Regions from separate parts of the Catenovulum sp. SX2 genome, predicted to be linked through region 2. Evidence: predicted binding sites of a transcription regulator. Region 2 holds the regulator's gene; each other region holds the start of a gene.

Region 1 (3,930 bases), 1.0 Mb from region 2:
TATCGACGAGTTACGTCAGTGGCATCCAATTGAATATGTGTTAACTGGTACTTTTACTTATAAAGACAATGGTGTTGAAGTAGTTGCGCGTGTTGTTGGTATTGAGTCGCGTGGCATTGTTGCTTCAGCTCAAGGTTTTATTCCGCACAATGTTGCCCAGCAGTTGATGCCGAGTAAGCAAAAGGATGGCATTAAGTTGGTGAAGGAGTAAGTTGCACCTCTTACTTTGGTTTTGCGAGTTTCCAATCATAGGGGTTACTCGCAAATAACTCCTAGTTAATCTATTAATCGATCGAGAATTAAACACCAAGTTATATTAGAGTTTGTGTTGGTGGGTTGAGCGCTGCACAAGCGGTGCAAAAATAGCGAAAATACTAGAGCATAGCTTTGCCAGGGCGCTGCGTAATTGTGGCTGAGAAAATCGAGCTGCTTGCGATGAATTTCTCAAAAGCGCTTCAAGGCCATCCATGGCCCGCTCTCAAACGGTATCCCTACCGATTGGAAGTTTTGAGAAACACAACCCCAACCATCTCTCTAAACATTTATATTGCTTTGTGCTGCTTTTATGCAGACGCTAAATAAGTGGCGGTTGTAATCAAAAACAACAGCAACTCAAACGCCTGATATGAGCCTGTTTGAATGCTAATTTATAAAACTTCAAAAGATAAGGGCGAATCGAAACCGAAGCACCGCTTCGCAGTTTGATGAGGTGAATTCAGGGATGACGACAGGAGTGGTCCTTCATGGATGAATTACCTCTCAAAAGTTATATGGAGATAGAAGGCAAGCGAGTTTATAAAATTATGCTTCAAATGGGCTCATTTTCCACCAGACGAGTAGCGAGTTTTTTTCAAAAGCGGAGTATACCAGAGTGCGGGGGGAACTATTCTACGAAAGAACTAAGCTTTAATACCTTTACCCAAGGTTTGGGTTTTTGCCTGACCTTGTTTATCGTAAGTCATAGCGTCGGAATTTTTTAACGCGAGGATGGATTGTTTTAAGCGTTGCACATTGTTAAGGCTAGTGCGAATAACACGTTCATTAACGGCATTTTTGCTTTTTACTTGTGCTAGAGTCGTTTCTATTTGCTCAACTTTAGCAGCAAAATCATCTTGAGTTTTTAAATGGTCTAAATCAGCCAGTTCGGCAATTGATTTATCAATCTGCTGGATTTGGTTGATTAACTCGTTTTTGTTTTGCGCGATTTGGTAAACTTCATCGGCTTGGCGATTTTTAAACGCAGACAGCTCACTATCCAATAAACCCATTAACTGGTTTAGGTTATCTTGTTGTTGCTGTAATAAATCAACCGCGTTTGTTGTCATCTTATAAACCGAAAAGTTTACCTTCACTTGCAATAATGTTAGCAGCTAATTTCTCTGCATTCACTTTGTATTCGCCAGAAGCGATTGCTTTTTTTAACTTGTCCACTTTTTCTTGATCAAACCCTGAGGCATCGTTAGCCTTTTTGGTTAAATTATTCAAGTTCTGTGCTGTTTGAGTAAGCGACACAGAGTCTTGACGCGGCGCACCTGTTTGCGCAGCTTGAGTGTTTGTTTGGTTGGCTGTTTGCTGGCCTTGTTGCGCTTTTTGTTGCGCCTCTGCCGCTGCTTTACCAACCTGATTATTGTTCAGATTGTTTACATTGATAGCCATGATCTTTACCTAAAAATTTAACTTCACTATCTGTATCGGCCATAAGTTTAAAAACTTTAGCAATTAATAGCTAGTTTTATAAAAAAATCTGCACTTCTGATACAGAGCTGACCCGTCCTTGAATGACCCGGTTAGAACTACGGTTTTTTACACTCACAGTATCACCATAACTGCCATCAGACAGGGCGACGCCGGTTGTTTTAACACTCAAGTTGTTAGATACCGCTTCTATTGTAACCAGTTCTCCTTGGCAGACAAAACAAATATTTTTGCTAATTATAGCCTCTCCCGAGCGAATTTGCCTTTTTGCTTTGCTGCCTACTATGCTTTTTATATCGGCAATAAAGCCATTTCTTGAACGATTCTTTTCAATCATTGCCACTTTTAAGTCTTGTTGTGTGATGGTTTGCCCAGATTCGATATAAGTTTCCGCGACAATCACAGGCGTCATAATTTTGACTTGAACTGGCACATATAACCCCCAACCGTCGTCACCCTCACAACGAATACGTACAGTCATATTTTTTGAGTAGCTGTTAAAGTTGGGTACTTGTGCGGTAATTTCACTATCACAAGGTCTAATGGTTAATCTACTATCAATGGGTGATGCAAACGCCTCAAGTTGCTCATCGGCTTCAGCCGGATAAATAGACAGTGCATGCTCTTCAGCAAGCGACTCAATGTGTTTTTTATCATAGACATTCGCCATTGACGTAAAAGACATTATACTGAATAAATAGCACAATAAATGGGTAGTTAACTTCATAATATTTACCTAACTAATTTAAGTTCCACTTTTTAAATATTCGACTATGCTTAATTTGAAAAAAGCGTTATAAATGAATCTAATATCTGTCAAATATTTGTTGATTTGGTAACTTTTTCTGCTTTTAGGGTTAAGTTAGGCAAACATTGTGCCGAAACTGATAGAGGCAATACTGCTATCTACTCTATTTAAATCTGGAGATAAAAATGGCCGGAGTACTAGATTCCGTAAATCAAAGAACACAACTGGTTGGTCAAAACAGGCTAGAGCTTTTACTGTTTAAATTACAAGGCCAACAAAGGTTTGGTATTAATGTGTTTAAAGTTCGGGAAGTACTACAGTGTCCAAAACTGACTTCGCTACCAAAACGAAATAAATATATACGTGGTGTTGCGCATATTCGTGGCCAAACTATTTCAGTGATTGATTTAGGTATGGCAACAGGTGGCCGAGCAATTCAAAATACTGAAGATTGTTTTATTGTAATTGCTGAGTACAACCGTTCGGTGCAAGGCTTTTTGGTTTCTTCGGTTGAGCGAATTATCAATATTAATTGGGAATCAATTATGCCACCACCAAAAGGTGCTGGTCGCTATAGTTATCTAACCGCGGTTACCGAAGTTGATAAAGAGTTGGTCGAGATTTTAGATGTAGAAAAAATCCTCCATGAAATCATGCCAATTGATGCCGAAGTCAGTAAAGAGGTGTTGGAATCAAACCCTGTCACCAAAGATTACACTAACAAAGTATTGTTTATTGCCGATGACTCGTCGGTTGCGCGTAACCAAGTAAAACGTGCGTTGGAAGGCTTGGGCATTGATATGCAGCTAGCCATAAACGGTAAAGATGCATTAATTAAATTAAATGAGTTAGCCCAAGAAACCGGCGATGTAACTGACAAAGTAGCTTTATTAATTTCTGACATTGAAATGCCAGAAATGGATGGTTATACCTTAACTGCGGAAATTAAAAATAATCCAAAACTTAAAAATCTACATGTTATTTTGCATACTTCTTTGAGTGGGGTGTTTAACCACGCTATGGTTGATAAAGTGGGCGCTGATGACTTCATTGCCAAATTTAATCCAGACGAATTGGCTGGTGCGGTACAAAAATGGTTGAATGTTTAAGATTAGGAATACTCTGTGTTAGATAAAACCATTGGAACTGACGACTACAATAAATTTTGTACTTTTCTTGAGCATCAATGTGGCATTGTGCTGGGTACAAATAAGCAGTATTTAGTCAAAAGCCGATTATCACCTTTATTGTCCAAGTATAAAGCGGACAGTTTAGGTGAAATAGTTAACCGTGCGATGAATATAACAGAGCGACAATTGCGTGCTGCTGTTGTTGATGCCATGACAACTAATGAAACTCTTTGGTTTAGAGATTCTTACCCATTTGAAGTTTTAGTTAAAGATATCTTCCCTCAATACGACGGTAAAGCTGGTGGTATCAAAGTCTGGTCTGCGGCTTCGTCTTCAGGTCAAGAACCATACTCTATT
Region 2 (3,930 bases):
GACCTAATTTGTTTTTTATGAGCAGTGTTTTGCTGAGTTGCACTTGTTAAACCTCAAACAGGGCGGGAGATGCCCGCGAAGCAGGCAATATAGCTGATTAAATTGCCTATGGATTATTATTTGTCGTGTTTATTTTGCTCACGGTGCACAATAGCTACATCTGAGTGGCGTGAGGCAAAATACCAGCCGATCGCTTCGGTAACATAAACTGACCTATGTTTACCACCCGTACAGCCAATTGCCACTGTTACATAACTACGATTGTTTTGTTCTAACATCGGCAGCCAGTCTTCAATACAACTGCAAATTTTGTCGATAAAAGCTTGTACTTCTTCGTGTTGTTTTAAAAAGTCTTGTACTGGTTTATCTAAACCTGTCAGTGGCCGCAAACTTTCGTCCCAATGTGGATTAGGTAAAAAACGTGCATCAAAAACGTAGTCTGCATCTGTTGGTATACCAAATTTAAAACCGAATGACTGAAAGACTAACCTTAAATGACCCGCTTTTTTGTTTAACACTTTATTGGTGATAATTTTATTTAAATCGTGAATGCTCAGCTCGCTGGTATCGATAAACAAGTCGCTCATTTCACGAATTGGCCGTAACAGTTCACCTTCTTCAACGATTGCTTCTTCTAAACTTAATCCTGCTTGCATCAAAGAAAGTGGGTGAACACGGCGTGTTTCAGAATAACGTTTTAATAAAGTTTGATTGCTTGAATCCATATACACAACAACAACGTCAGCGACGCCTTTCAGTTGGGTAATGATGTTGCTTAAATCTTGTTGCCAGTCGGATATGTTACGAATATCTAAGTTAAGCGCGATACGGCTATATTTGCCTTTTAATGCATCTGGTAAAAACGGCAATAACTGAATTGGAATATTATCGACACAATAAAAACCTGCATCTTCAAGTTGATCAAGTGCGGTCGATTTACCTGAACCCGAACGACCTGACAGTATGACAAGTTGTAACATAGTTTATTCCGTAATAGCTTGAAAAAGTTCCTGATTAGTTTGCGCTGATCTTAAGCGTTTTAAAATACTTTTATCCGAAAGTTTTTGTGCAACAGCTGCTAATGATTTTAAGTGTTCGTTGCATTGGTTTTCTGGTACCAACAGAGCAAAAAAAACATTAACCGGCTGGTTGTCTATCGCGTCATAATCAATAGCTTCTGCTGTGGTAATTAATACGGCTAACGCTTTAGTTGTATTGGCTAAGCGGCCATGAGGGAGGGCGATACCATTACCTATACCTGTACTACCTAATCTTTCTCGATTGAGCAAAGCTGCGGTAATTTCTTGTTCGGTCATTTCGCTAATATGCTGTGCAGCTATTTGACCTATGTGCTCAATAATTCGTTTTTTGCTAGAAACAGAGACTGCACATTCAGTGCAGTCTTTGGATAAAAAAGATTGAATGTCCATTAATGGCGTTTCATTTTCTCTTTATGCTTGATGACTTGGCGATCCAGCTTGTCTATCAAGGAATCTATTGCGGCATACATATCCGTATGCTCGGCGTTGGCAAATACTTCACCACCGTTTAAATGCAGCGTTGCTTCTGCTACTTGATTTAGCTTTTCAACGTTGAGGATAACATACACGTTATTGATGTGATCAAAATGACGCTCAAGCTTTGCAAACTTGTTGTCGACGTAATCTCTTAGTGAGTCAGTAATATCAACATGACGACCAGTTAAATTGATTTGCATAGGCTCTTTCCTTTTTTGGTTTATGCCTTCTAAAGAAGGCTCTTACGTTGGTTTGACGGCGGAATTGACAACGACTCTCGGTATTTAGCTATGGTGCGTCTAGCAACCATAATACCTTGATCCGCTAACAATTCTGCAATCTTGCTATCACTTAACGGTTTTGCTGTATTTTCAGCAGAAATCAGTTTTTTAATCAAAGCGCGTATTGCGGTTGATGAACATTCCCCACCATTTTCAGTGCTGACATGACTTGAGAAGAAGTATTTCAATTCAAATATACCACGTGGTGTGTGCATATATTTTTGTGTCGTTACCCTAGATATGGTCGACTCATGCATTTCAACTTCTTCGGCAACATCATTTAACACCATAGGTTTCATGGCTTCATCACCGTACTCAAAAAAACCTTGTTGTTGTTTTACGATACACCTTGCTACTTTTAACAAAGTTTCGTTACGACTTTCAAGGCTTTTTATAAACCATTTTGCTTCTTGCATATGCGAACGGATAAATTGTGAATCCGACGTATTGCGTGCTGTTTTACTCATAGCTGCATATTCTGCATTTATCTTGAGTTTTGGCATGCTGTCTGGATTTAATTCAACTATCCAATCGTCTTTAATTTTTTTAACTGCCACATCTGGCACTATATATTGAGCTTCTTCTGCAACCACAGCGTTACCCGGTCTTGGGTTTAAGCTGTGGATGAGTTTCATCACTTCTTTTAGCTCGTCTTCTTTTAGTTTAGTCTTCCTTGCTAAAGTTCGGTAGTCTCTATTACCTAAAAGTTCGATATAATTTTTAATTACTTTTTTGGTTTCGGCTAAATAGGGCGTATCTGCTGAAAATTGATTCAGTTGTACGAGCAAACACTCTTTGGTATCTCTGGCCGCAGCACCAACTGGATCAAAGAGTTGAATGCGTTTAAGTACTGCTTCTACTTCTTCAACTTCAACTAAATCGTCTATTTCTTCGCTTTCTATGCCTAAACTTTCAATTATGTCTTCAACACTAACAGTTAAATAACCTGAGTCGTCGACTGCATCAATAATGGCTATGGCGATAGCTCTGTCGACTGGTGAAAATGGCGTTAAATCCATTTGCCATAATAAATGGTCACGAATTGACGTTATGGTTTCACCTTGGTAAACCATATCATCGTCAGGGGCTGCACCACCTGAGCCAGTTCCAGTACCTTGGGTAAAGTGGTCATCCCAAGTGCTGTCGGTCGCTAAATCTTCGCGAATATCTTCGCGTGATAGTTCGTCACGGCTGTCGGGCACTGCATCTTCGTTTGATTCGGTATTATCTTTGCCGTTTTTTTCTTCTTTTTGTTGTTTAGCTTCGTTTAACGCGTCTAATGATTCGAAGTCCTCGCGGTTTTCTTCAGATTCCAACAAAGGGTTGCTATCAAGCGCTTCTTGGATCTCTTGCTGAAGATCAAGCGATGACAATTGCAACAATCGAATAGCTTGTTGCAACTGCGGGGTCATAGTTAAATGCTGACCAAATTTTAACTGAATAGTTTGTTTCATTAATTAGACGATTCGTTATAGTTTAAATTGTTCACCTAAATACACGTTACGTACTTGTTTGTTATTCAGCACATCGTTGGGTGCACCAGAGGCAATTAACTGTCCTTGGCTAACGATATAGGCTTTTTCACAAACATCGAGCGTTTCACGCACATTATGGTCTGTTATTAGTACACCTAAACCCCTATCTCTAAGATGGGTGATAATTCTTTTTATATCAATAACGGATATAGGATCTACCCCGGCAAATGGCTCGTCCAATAAGATAAATTTTGGATCGGCCGCTAGCGCTCTGGCGATTTCTACCCGTCTTCTTTCACCACCGGATAATGCCATGCCCTGACTATCTCTTATGTGGGTGATATGAAATTCTTCAAGTAGCTCTTCAAGTTTAGCTTGTTTTTCGCTTTTGGTAAGCTCAGGTCGCATTTCTAAAATAGAATAAATATTTTGTGTGACCGTTAACTTTCTAAATATAGACGATTCTTGTGGTAAATAACCAACACCTGCACGGGCTCTTTCGTGCATTGGAAAGTAGGTCATGTCTTTGTCGTCTAATAGAATTTGCCCAGCGTCATTTTCCACTAATCCGACTATCATGTAGAAGGTAGTGGTTTTACCAGCGCCGTTTGGCCCCAATAAACCAACTATGCTGCCGGATTCAACCTGCAGAGAAAC
Region 3 (3,930 bases), 1.5 Mb from region 2:
TGCAACATAAACATTTCACTTAACCAGCTCATGTCTTCAGTAAATGGCGTAGCTTGAATATAACAAACAAACTCTAACTGACCTTGGGTATAACAAACAACTTTAAATGACTTATCATTGTTGTTTTCAACCCGTAACCACTCACCTTGAGCAGCTGTATGTTTTTGACACCAATCTAACCAGTCATTAACCTCACCTTGGCCGGCGAACAATAACTGTTCACCCGCTTGGTTTGGCGCTTTCGACCAGTATTCAGTATTTGCCTGCATTGCATGGCGACTATAAGCAACTGCATAAAAATCAGCTTGATAAGCTTCAATAGCGATTGCTGCATGTTTAAGCTCAGGCTGACCTGAAATAGGGTCAACAACAGGTGCAAATAAGCGGTTAATATTCGCTTGTGATGCAAACTGTTTATTCCAGTGCATAGGCACAAATACTTCGCCTTGGCGCTGACCTTGATCAAATTGAACACGCAATAACGCTTGTCCAAATTTAGAAGTTAACTGAGCGATTTGACCATCAACTAAGTTAAGTTTTTCTGCATCATTTGGGTGAATTGCTACAAATGCTTCAGAAACGTGCGCAGTTAATTTAGCCGCTTTACCTGTACGTGTCATAGTATGCCATTGGTCACGTACTCGACCTGAGTTACATACAAATGGATAATCGTTACAAGTTTGCTGAACAGGTGCTTTTGCTTCAGTTGTAATAAACTGAGCTTTACCCGATTTAGTATAAAAACGGCCGTTTTCAAACATACGCGCACAGCCATTCGGGTTTTCACGGTTTACCGGCCATTGAACAGGACGTAATTTGTCATATTCAGCTTCGGATAAACCCGCTAAACCTGTGATATCAAAATCACGGCTACCGTTATTTTCATAACCAGATAAACGCGCATGTTCATCAAAAATTTCCGCTGGATGAGTATATTTAAAGCCAGAAGCAAAACCCATAGCTCGCGCCACTTCACTGATAATTTGCCAATCGTGTTTAGCTTGGCCAGATGGTGGCATAATGCCACGTTGGCGTGAAATTCGACGCTCAGAATTGGTTACTGTACCGTTTTTCTCTGACCAACCTGTTGCTGGTAAACGTACATTCGCCCATTCAGAGGTATCAGTATTTTCATTACAATCAGAAACCACAACTAATGGACAGTCTTTTAACGCTTGTGCCACTTCATTACCGTTTGGCAAACTTACAGCTGGGTTAGTCGCCATAATCCAAATGGCTTTAATTTCGCCACTTTTCACTTTAGCAAACATATCAACCGCTTTAGCGCCAGTTTGATCTGCAATGCGTGGAGAACGCCAGAATGTTTGCACATACTCACGGTGTTGTGGATTTTCAATGTCCATATGAGCAGCTAGCATATTAGCTAAACCACCTACTTCACGGCCACCCATAGCATTAGGTTGCCCCGTAATAGAGAATGGACCACTGCCTTTTTTACCGACTTTACCAGTGGCTAAATGACAGTTAATAATAGCGTTACATTTATCTGTACCTTGTGATGATTGATTCACCCCCATGCAATAAAAAGTAATTGCAGTTGGGCTTTTCGCAAACCACTGGTAATAAGTTGTCACTTGCTCAATTGGCAAATCACAATATTCAGCCACACGCTCAATAGTCCATTGTTGGCTATTAGCTAGTGCTGTATCAAAACCTTCGGTAAAACTATTTACATAATTTTGATCAATACAATCGTGTTGATGTAAGTAGTTTAATAAACCGTTAAACAAGGCAACATCGCTACCTGGTTTAATTGCGATATGTAAGTCAGCCAACTCTGTGGTTGCACTTTGGCGAGGATCAATCACCACAACTTTCATATCTGGGTTTAACATTTTGGCTCTTTCCATACGTTGGAACAGCGCTGGGTGTGTCCAAGCGGCGTTGGAGCCTGTTAAAACCAATAAATCTGTATCTTCTAAATCTTCATAGTTACACGGAACAGTATCTGAGCCGAACGCACGTTTATAACCAGCTACAGCTGACGACATACATAAACGAGAGTTAGTATCTATATTGGCACTGCCGATATAACCTTTCATCAATTTGTTCGCGACATAATAGTCTTCAGTCAATAATTGACCAGACACATAAAACGCGACTGCTTGTGGACCGAATTCTTCAATAACTTTATTGAAGCCACTCGCAACATGGTTAATTGCTTCATCCCAAGAAACTTGTGAATCCCCTATCATAGGCTGCAGTAATCGCCCTGATACATCATTCGTTTCTAATACGGATGAGCCTTTAACACATAAACGCCCATAATTGGCGGGATGTTCTGAAGAACCTGTCACTTGAGTTAGCGTCTGCCCATCAACTTTAACGTCGATGCCGCATCCAACACCACAATACGGACAAGTGGTTTGTTTCAATCTTACTGCTGTTTCGTTCATCAAATTCTTACCTAAATTTGGTTAAGATTCCGCCATTGGAATTCTTAACATAAACACTCAAGAATAGGTTCTTCATGACTGCCCGCCTTCGGGAACAAGTTATAAAATGCAACACCTATACCAACTTTAATAACTACATGATTTAAAAGGATTTTAATTCAAATTCACTTTTATGAGCATTAAACTGGTATTTGTAATATGGTGTTTTAAAATGCGCGTGCACCAAAAAGAGACGCTAATCTTAACTGTTTTTACCAAATAAAAACGCAGCCTAGGCTGCGTCCATTGCTCATTATTAGCATCAGCCTCAAATAAAGGCCAAAACCTTATACCTCAACTGCTAGGTTGGCGAGTTCGAGGTCAATTACGTTTTGTACCATGCCCACACAGGTACCACAGCTTGAACTTGCACGTGTTTTAGCTTTAATCGCCTCAACTGTATCACAACCGTCGCGCACAGCTTCCGCAATTGTGCCTTTAGTAACCATGTTACATAAACAGACGAAGCTAGAATCAGCCATATTGAGTGCAGGGTTAACCGGCTCGCCTTGCAACATAGGTACAATAAGCGATTCTGGGGTGTCTTCCAGCTCTAGCTGTTGCAGGTGATATTGGAGTAAATTGTCATATTCAGAAGTATCGCCAATTAACACTGCACCAATAAGGTGCTTCTGCTCAGCATCCGTTACCACTTTCTTATATATGCCCTCTGCAGGGTTTTCATAACAGAAGGTCACTGAATTTGGCGTACGCGCATGTGCATCACCAATTGAGCCAACGGCAACACCCATTAATTTCAATTTGGTGCTCATATCCGCACCGGCAAAAGTGAAATCGCCGCCGATAATATGTGATACTGCCGCTCGCGCCATAGTATAACCAGGTGAAACTAAACCAAAAATACGGTTTTGCCATAAAGCACATTCACCAATTGCGTAAATGTCTGGCTCTGACGTTTGACAATTGTCATTGATAACAATACCACCACGCTCACCAATTTGAATGTCAAAGTCACGTGCTAGTTGGTCTTGCGGGCGAATACCAGCAGAAAACAATACTAAGTCAGTTTCTAAAATAGAGCCGTCGGCAAATTCAAGTTTATGCACACAAGTATCACCATCAACGATTTGTTTGGTAGCTTTTTCAGTGTGTACTTCTACACCTAGCTCTTCAATTTTAGCTTTAAGTGCACGGCCACCACCAATATCTATTTGGGTTGGCATTAACTGAGGTGCAAATTCTATTACGTGGGTTTTTAAGCCTAACTGTTTTAGTGCATTAGCTGCTTCTAAACCGAGCAAACCACCACCAACAACTAAACCGACTTTGCATTTTTCCGCTGCGGCTTTAATGTCATCTAAATCTTCAATTGTGCGGTAAACAAAACAGTTTTCGCGCTCTTTACCCGGAATTGGAGGAACAAAAGGGAAAGAGCCAGTGGCTAAAATTAATTTGTCGTATTCAAGCACCATACCTTGTTCGGTAGTAACCTTTTTATTGCTTTTATCTATAT
Region 4 (3,930 bases), 250 kb from region 2:
TATAAACCAACTTTCTCGCCTGCAGCGCAAAATAGTCTAAGCTGTCGACATATACATCGACATCTTGTAGAAATTCGTCGACATTGTCTTGGTTAATACCTTGAGGAAAGGATTTGATTTCTAACTCAGGATTGATATCTAAAGCGATTTTTTCCATCACTTCCACTTTAGGTTGCCCTACGGTTGACATAAATGCGCCCGCTTGGCGGTTGAAGTTATGCACCTCGTATTCATCAAAATCAGAGATATTAAATTTTCCGATACCTAAACGAGCAAGCGTTACTATGTGTTCGCTGCCAACTCCGCCGGCACCAGCGGTTGCTACTCTTTTATTTTTTAATTGAGCTTGTTCAGCAGTGGTTAACCAACCGATATTGCGCGAAAAAGCATTCATATAATCAAACATAGATAACCCTTGAATTAAGGATATATAAAGCTTATGGATAATATGGAAGGGAAGTGTCGACTAACCCCAAGGTAATGACTCCAGTTAAACCCTGAGATTAGTTGATGATTTATAACTTAAACAGACTCTCACCAGAGGTAGAGACAAAGCTATTTGCTTGACTCGCTTTATTCAAGGGCGTGTGCCTCAAGCCTCCGCCGTTCCTAGCAGCCAAAAACTGACCTTCTAAATCATCCTCAATTTTATACATCAATTTTTTGAAACCAGGACTTAAGCTGTCCATTAAAATTTTATTACTAATATAATAAGGTGCTCTTTTCCCATGGTATTCTACCGTTGGACCAATTTGTTTAAATGGAATCCCAACAAAACGTAGGCTACGAGCCAATCTAGGCTCCATCATCACAAAACAGTGTTTTATGCCAGAGTGATGTGCAAGTGACGCACAAGACATATACAAACCTACAGCAATAAATGGGAAACAACGTAACTCATCTTCAGAATACGAAGATTCATTAATCGCACCTGTCGCAGCACCGGCAAACTTATCGGCATTACGACGACGGAACTGAGCTGGTATAGCTAAACGTGAAATTTCACAAATTTTATCTCGGCTAAAATCACTAGGGTGAATTTCATCGTCATTAATGGAGTTAAGACAAAACTCTTCAATTGGCAATTTTTCTTTAGGACTCGATGAGCAGACCAATCTAACTGTGCCAGCATAGGCGTTTGTCTGCTTATGTTTAATCGCACAATGAAGTGAATGACTATCGAAATGATCTGTCTCTAGACCAATTTGGTTTTCTTCTAAGAAGTGGAGTTCATCACAATACACGTTATAACGAACTTTATAGGTGTCTTGTTTAAGTTCGTCAGAATAAGCCAACACCGGCTGTAAAAATTGTGAAAAGTGAGATGATATAGAATCCACCTCACGATCGGCAAAATAACGCATCGCTGCTTTTACAACAGGTCCGACTATCGGCTTTTCAGCTAGTTTGCGTAATGCCCTCATAAATTCTCTCTCCCCAAGCTATACAACTTAGTATAGCTTAGGTTTTAAAATTAAATCCTACAAAATCGTTGAAAGTTACTTTCTATTCATTCGAACGCGGTTTAACAATAACAATACAAAAGAAAATAGAGCTATGGTGCTTGGCTCAGGTACTTCTGTCACGTTAAATGATAACAAAGCGTTGCCTTCATAAACTGATGACCCACCATCATTTGACGCAGCTTGAAACAACTCAAAAGTCACTTTTTTACCCGCGAAACCAAAAGGGTCTAAAGCTAAATTCAAATTAGCAACATCACCGGAGTACAAGAAATCGTCACCATCACCAGCTAACAGATTAACTTCAGTGATATCCATAGAGAACAAATTCTCGTCAATCAAAAGCGAGGTATCGCCAGATATAAAATCGAATGCAAACCAACTGCTCTTTAATTCAAGCCAAATACTACCTGAAGCTAATGTAGAAAAATCAACTTCCAAGTACCAATCGCCATGTTGCTGTGGAAATAAACCTTCCCAGCTGGTCCCAAAACCATAGTCACCTGTGTCGCTAACGCTCGAATCACTTTCATCGTAAAATAAATCAACGATCGCGTTTCCTGAGATATCACCATCAAATTCAAATGTTTCAACTCCAGAAATACCCTCTAAATGGGTAGGAGCAGAACCATCACCTTGATATGCAGTACCGTTCCATTCGATATCAATAGGTGTTGCTAGAGCTTGCCCACTCACTAAAGCGCCAAGCATAGCCATAACTTTAACGGCAGAAAAAAGTGTTTTCATATTTCACCTAACTTAAAAACTTTGTTGTTTAAAAACAGCCTACCTTCTATATGAAACTATAGAAGCAAATACTATTCCAAAAAACAAAAAACCTTTAATAACAATAACTTTATACAGCATTACATTCTAGGTTTCGCTACATGCCTTTATAATGTAAAAAAACTTGACTGAACACAAGTCAAACGTCACTAATTTGCGACTGGCTGCACTAATTTTTTGGGGATAATTGACAAAGCGGTTAAATATCCAGCTTTAAACAACTCCTCTTTTTGTTCATTTGAAATGGTAAAATCAACCGGGGAAATACTTCCCGTATCAACAATTATAGTGCTATGCCAATGGTTTGCTTGAACATATTCTCGCGAAACAGCTGTCATAAAGGTACGTACTAACATCAAAACATATCGTTTTAGTGGGAAGATACTTTGTGCTTGCAGCTCTTTTTTTATCGGCTGACTTTTCAGCCTAAAACATATGGTTGGCGTACCATCTCCAGCCCAATCATTAAATAAAGCATCTTCAGATAAAATTGCACCATCTGTCAGTATATAGTTGTCGAACTTTTGAAAACTAAAAACCAATGGTATCGACATAGAAAAGCGCACTGCTTTTGAAACTTTCAAATTTGGTGTGTTAACTCGATTAAACACCACTGGACCGCCACCATTTACATCTGTCGCTAAAATATTGAGATTGTGTGGTAAATCGGCAAAGGTTTTGCCACCTAGCTGCTTATCCATCCATTTTTCAAATTTATCTCCAGAACTAAGGCCGCCATCTTTTAGTAAACGTATTAAACTGTAGCCTCTAAATTTGCGAAAATCTGTATCTAAAGCCAGCTGTTTGATCTCATTAATTGACATGCCTGAGCAATAAAGCGAGGCGATTATGCTGCCGCCAGACACACCGACTAGACAATCGAAAGATATCTTCAATTCTTTTAGAGCTTGTAAGATTCCTATATGCGCTGCCAGTCGGGTTCCCCCACCAGAAAAAACAGGAACTATTTTAATTTGTTTTTGGTTATCCATATTTCTCTCATTTAGCTACTGGCGAACATAAGTTTTAGTGACTCCCAAGTATTACCTAGATATTCATACCAAGCCCGCTGACTCGTATATAAAGCGTTTGCTTGAGGTAATACCAAATGCCAGTGCCATTGAACTTCATCTTTAGTTAAATATTCGGTAGGAACAGCGGTAAAATCAAGTTTTTGCTGAGCAAATATTTTGTTTATTCGTTTAAAATGACTGGCCGAGCTCACAACTAGATTCTTTTTATCATGCATATATTGCGCAAGTGCTACAGCTTCATCTTTGGTGTCGTTATTTCCGACCGACAATAATATTCTTTCTCGTTCCAGCCCCAATTTAATCAGATAATTAGCTAAGTACTCTGGATGGCTATAGATTCTGTTTTCACCACTGTCCCAGCCAGATAGTATAACGGCAGCATTTGGATAAACTTTACTTAACCGAAAAGCTTCCACTATTCGGTATAATGAACACTCATGAATATTTGCTATTTGTGGAAGAGCTTCATCTTCAGTGCTGTAACATCCCAAGACCACAATGTTGTCCACCAATTTTGTCGAGGAATCGTCAAACTTTTTTACACTAAACTCTATAGGTTTTATCAAACTGTGTGACACAATAGGTAATGAAGAAAGTGTTAAAAGAGCTAAACCACAACCAATGAAAATCTTTGACCACTTAATTTT

Evidence for each region. Region 2 encodes sigma-54, which starts transcription at its own class of promoters, with help from an activator protein. Its sites were predicted from a motif close to GTTGGCACGNNNNTNGNNT; they were not measured.
Region 1: flgA (flagellar basal body P-ring formation chaperone FlgA) is a predicted target of sigma-54. The motif match lies at 2,560-2,578, and genes of this name have one in related genera.
Region 3: ACMZOO_RS04120 (nitrate reductase) is a predicted target of sigma-54. The motif match lies at 2,524-2,542, and genes of this name have one in related genera.
Region 4: ACMZOO_RS11350 (PEP-CTERM sorting domain-containing protein) is a predicted target of sigma-54. The motif match lies at 2,273-2,291, and genes of this name have one in related genera.

What each region holds. Positions count from the first base shown of each region.
Region 1 is NZ_CP182493.1:3,502,851-3,506,780, forward strand. Features, by position in the region: gene ACMZOO_RS14690 (FlgO family outer membrane protein) at 1-211, shown strand, start outside; gene flgN (flagellar export chaperone FlgN) at 900-1,325, opposite strand; gene flgM (flagellar biosynthesis anti-sigma factor FlgM) at 1,327-1,656, opposite strand; gene flgA (flagellar basal body P-ring formation chaperone FlgA) at 1,733-2,422, opposite strand; gene ACMZOO_RS14710 (chemotaxis protein CheV) at 2,629-3,552, shown strand; gene ACMZOO_RS14715 (CheR family methyltransferase) at 3,568-3,930, shown strand, end outside.
Region 2 is NZ_CP182493.1:2,465,273-2,469,202, forward strand. Features, by position in the region: gene ACMZOO_RS10320 (HPr family phosphocarrier protein) at 1-43, opposite strand, end outside; gene rapZ (RNase adapter RapZ) at 117-980, opposite strand; gene ptsN (PTS IIA-like nitrogen regulatory protein PtsN) at 984-1,430, opposite strand; gene hpf (ribosome hibernation promoting factor) at 1,430-1,717, opposite strand; gene ACMZOO_RS10340 (RNA polymerase factor sigma-54) at 1,747-3,252, opposite strand; gene lptB (LPS export ABC transporter ATP-binding protein) at 3,268-3,930, opposite strand, start outside.
Region 3 is NZ_CP182493.1:997,278-1,001,207, forward strand. Features, by position in the region: gene ACMZOO_RS04120 (nitrate reductase) at 1-2,417, opposite strand, end outside; partial or broken gene ACMZOO_RS04125 (FAD-dependent oxidoreductase) at 2,747-3,930, opposite strand, start outside.
Region 4 is NZ_CP182493.1:2,715,466-2,719,395, reverse strand. Features, by position in the region: gene ACMZOO_RS11360 (ThiF family adenylyltransferase) at 1-406, opposite strand, end outside; gene ACMZOO_RS11355 (PEP-CTERM/exosortase system-associated acyltransferase) at 516-1,424, opposite strand; gene ACMZOO_RS11350 (PEP-CTERM sorting domain-containing protein) at 1,500-2,210, opposite strand; gene ACMZOO_RS11345 (patatin-like phospholipase family protein) at 2,399-3,241, opposite strand; gene ACMZOO_RS11340 (ElyC/SanA/YdcF family protein) at 3,253-3,930, opposite strand, start outside.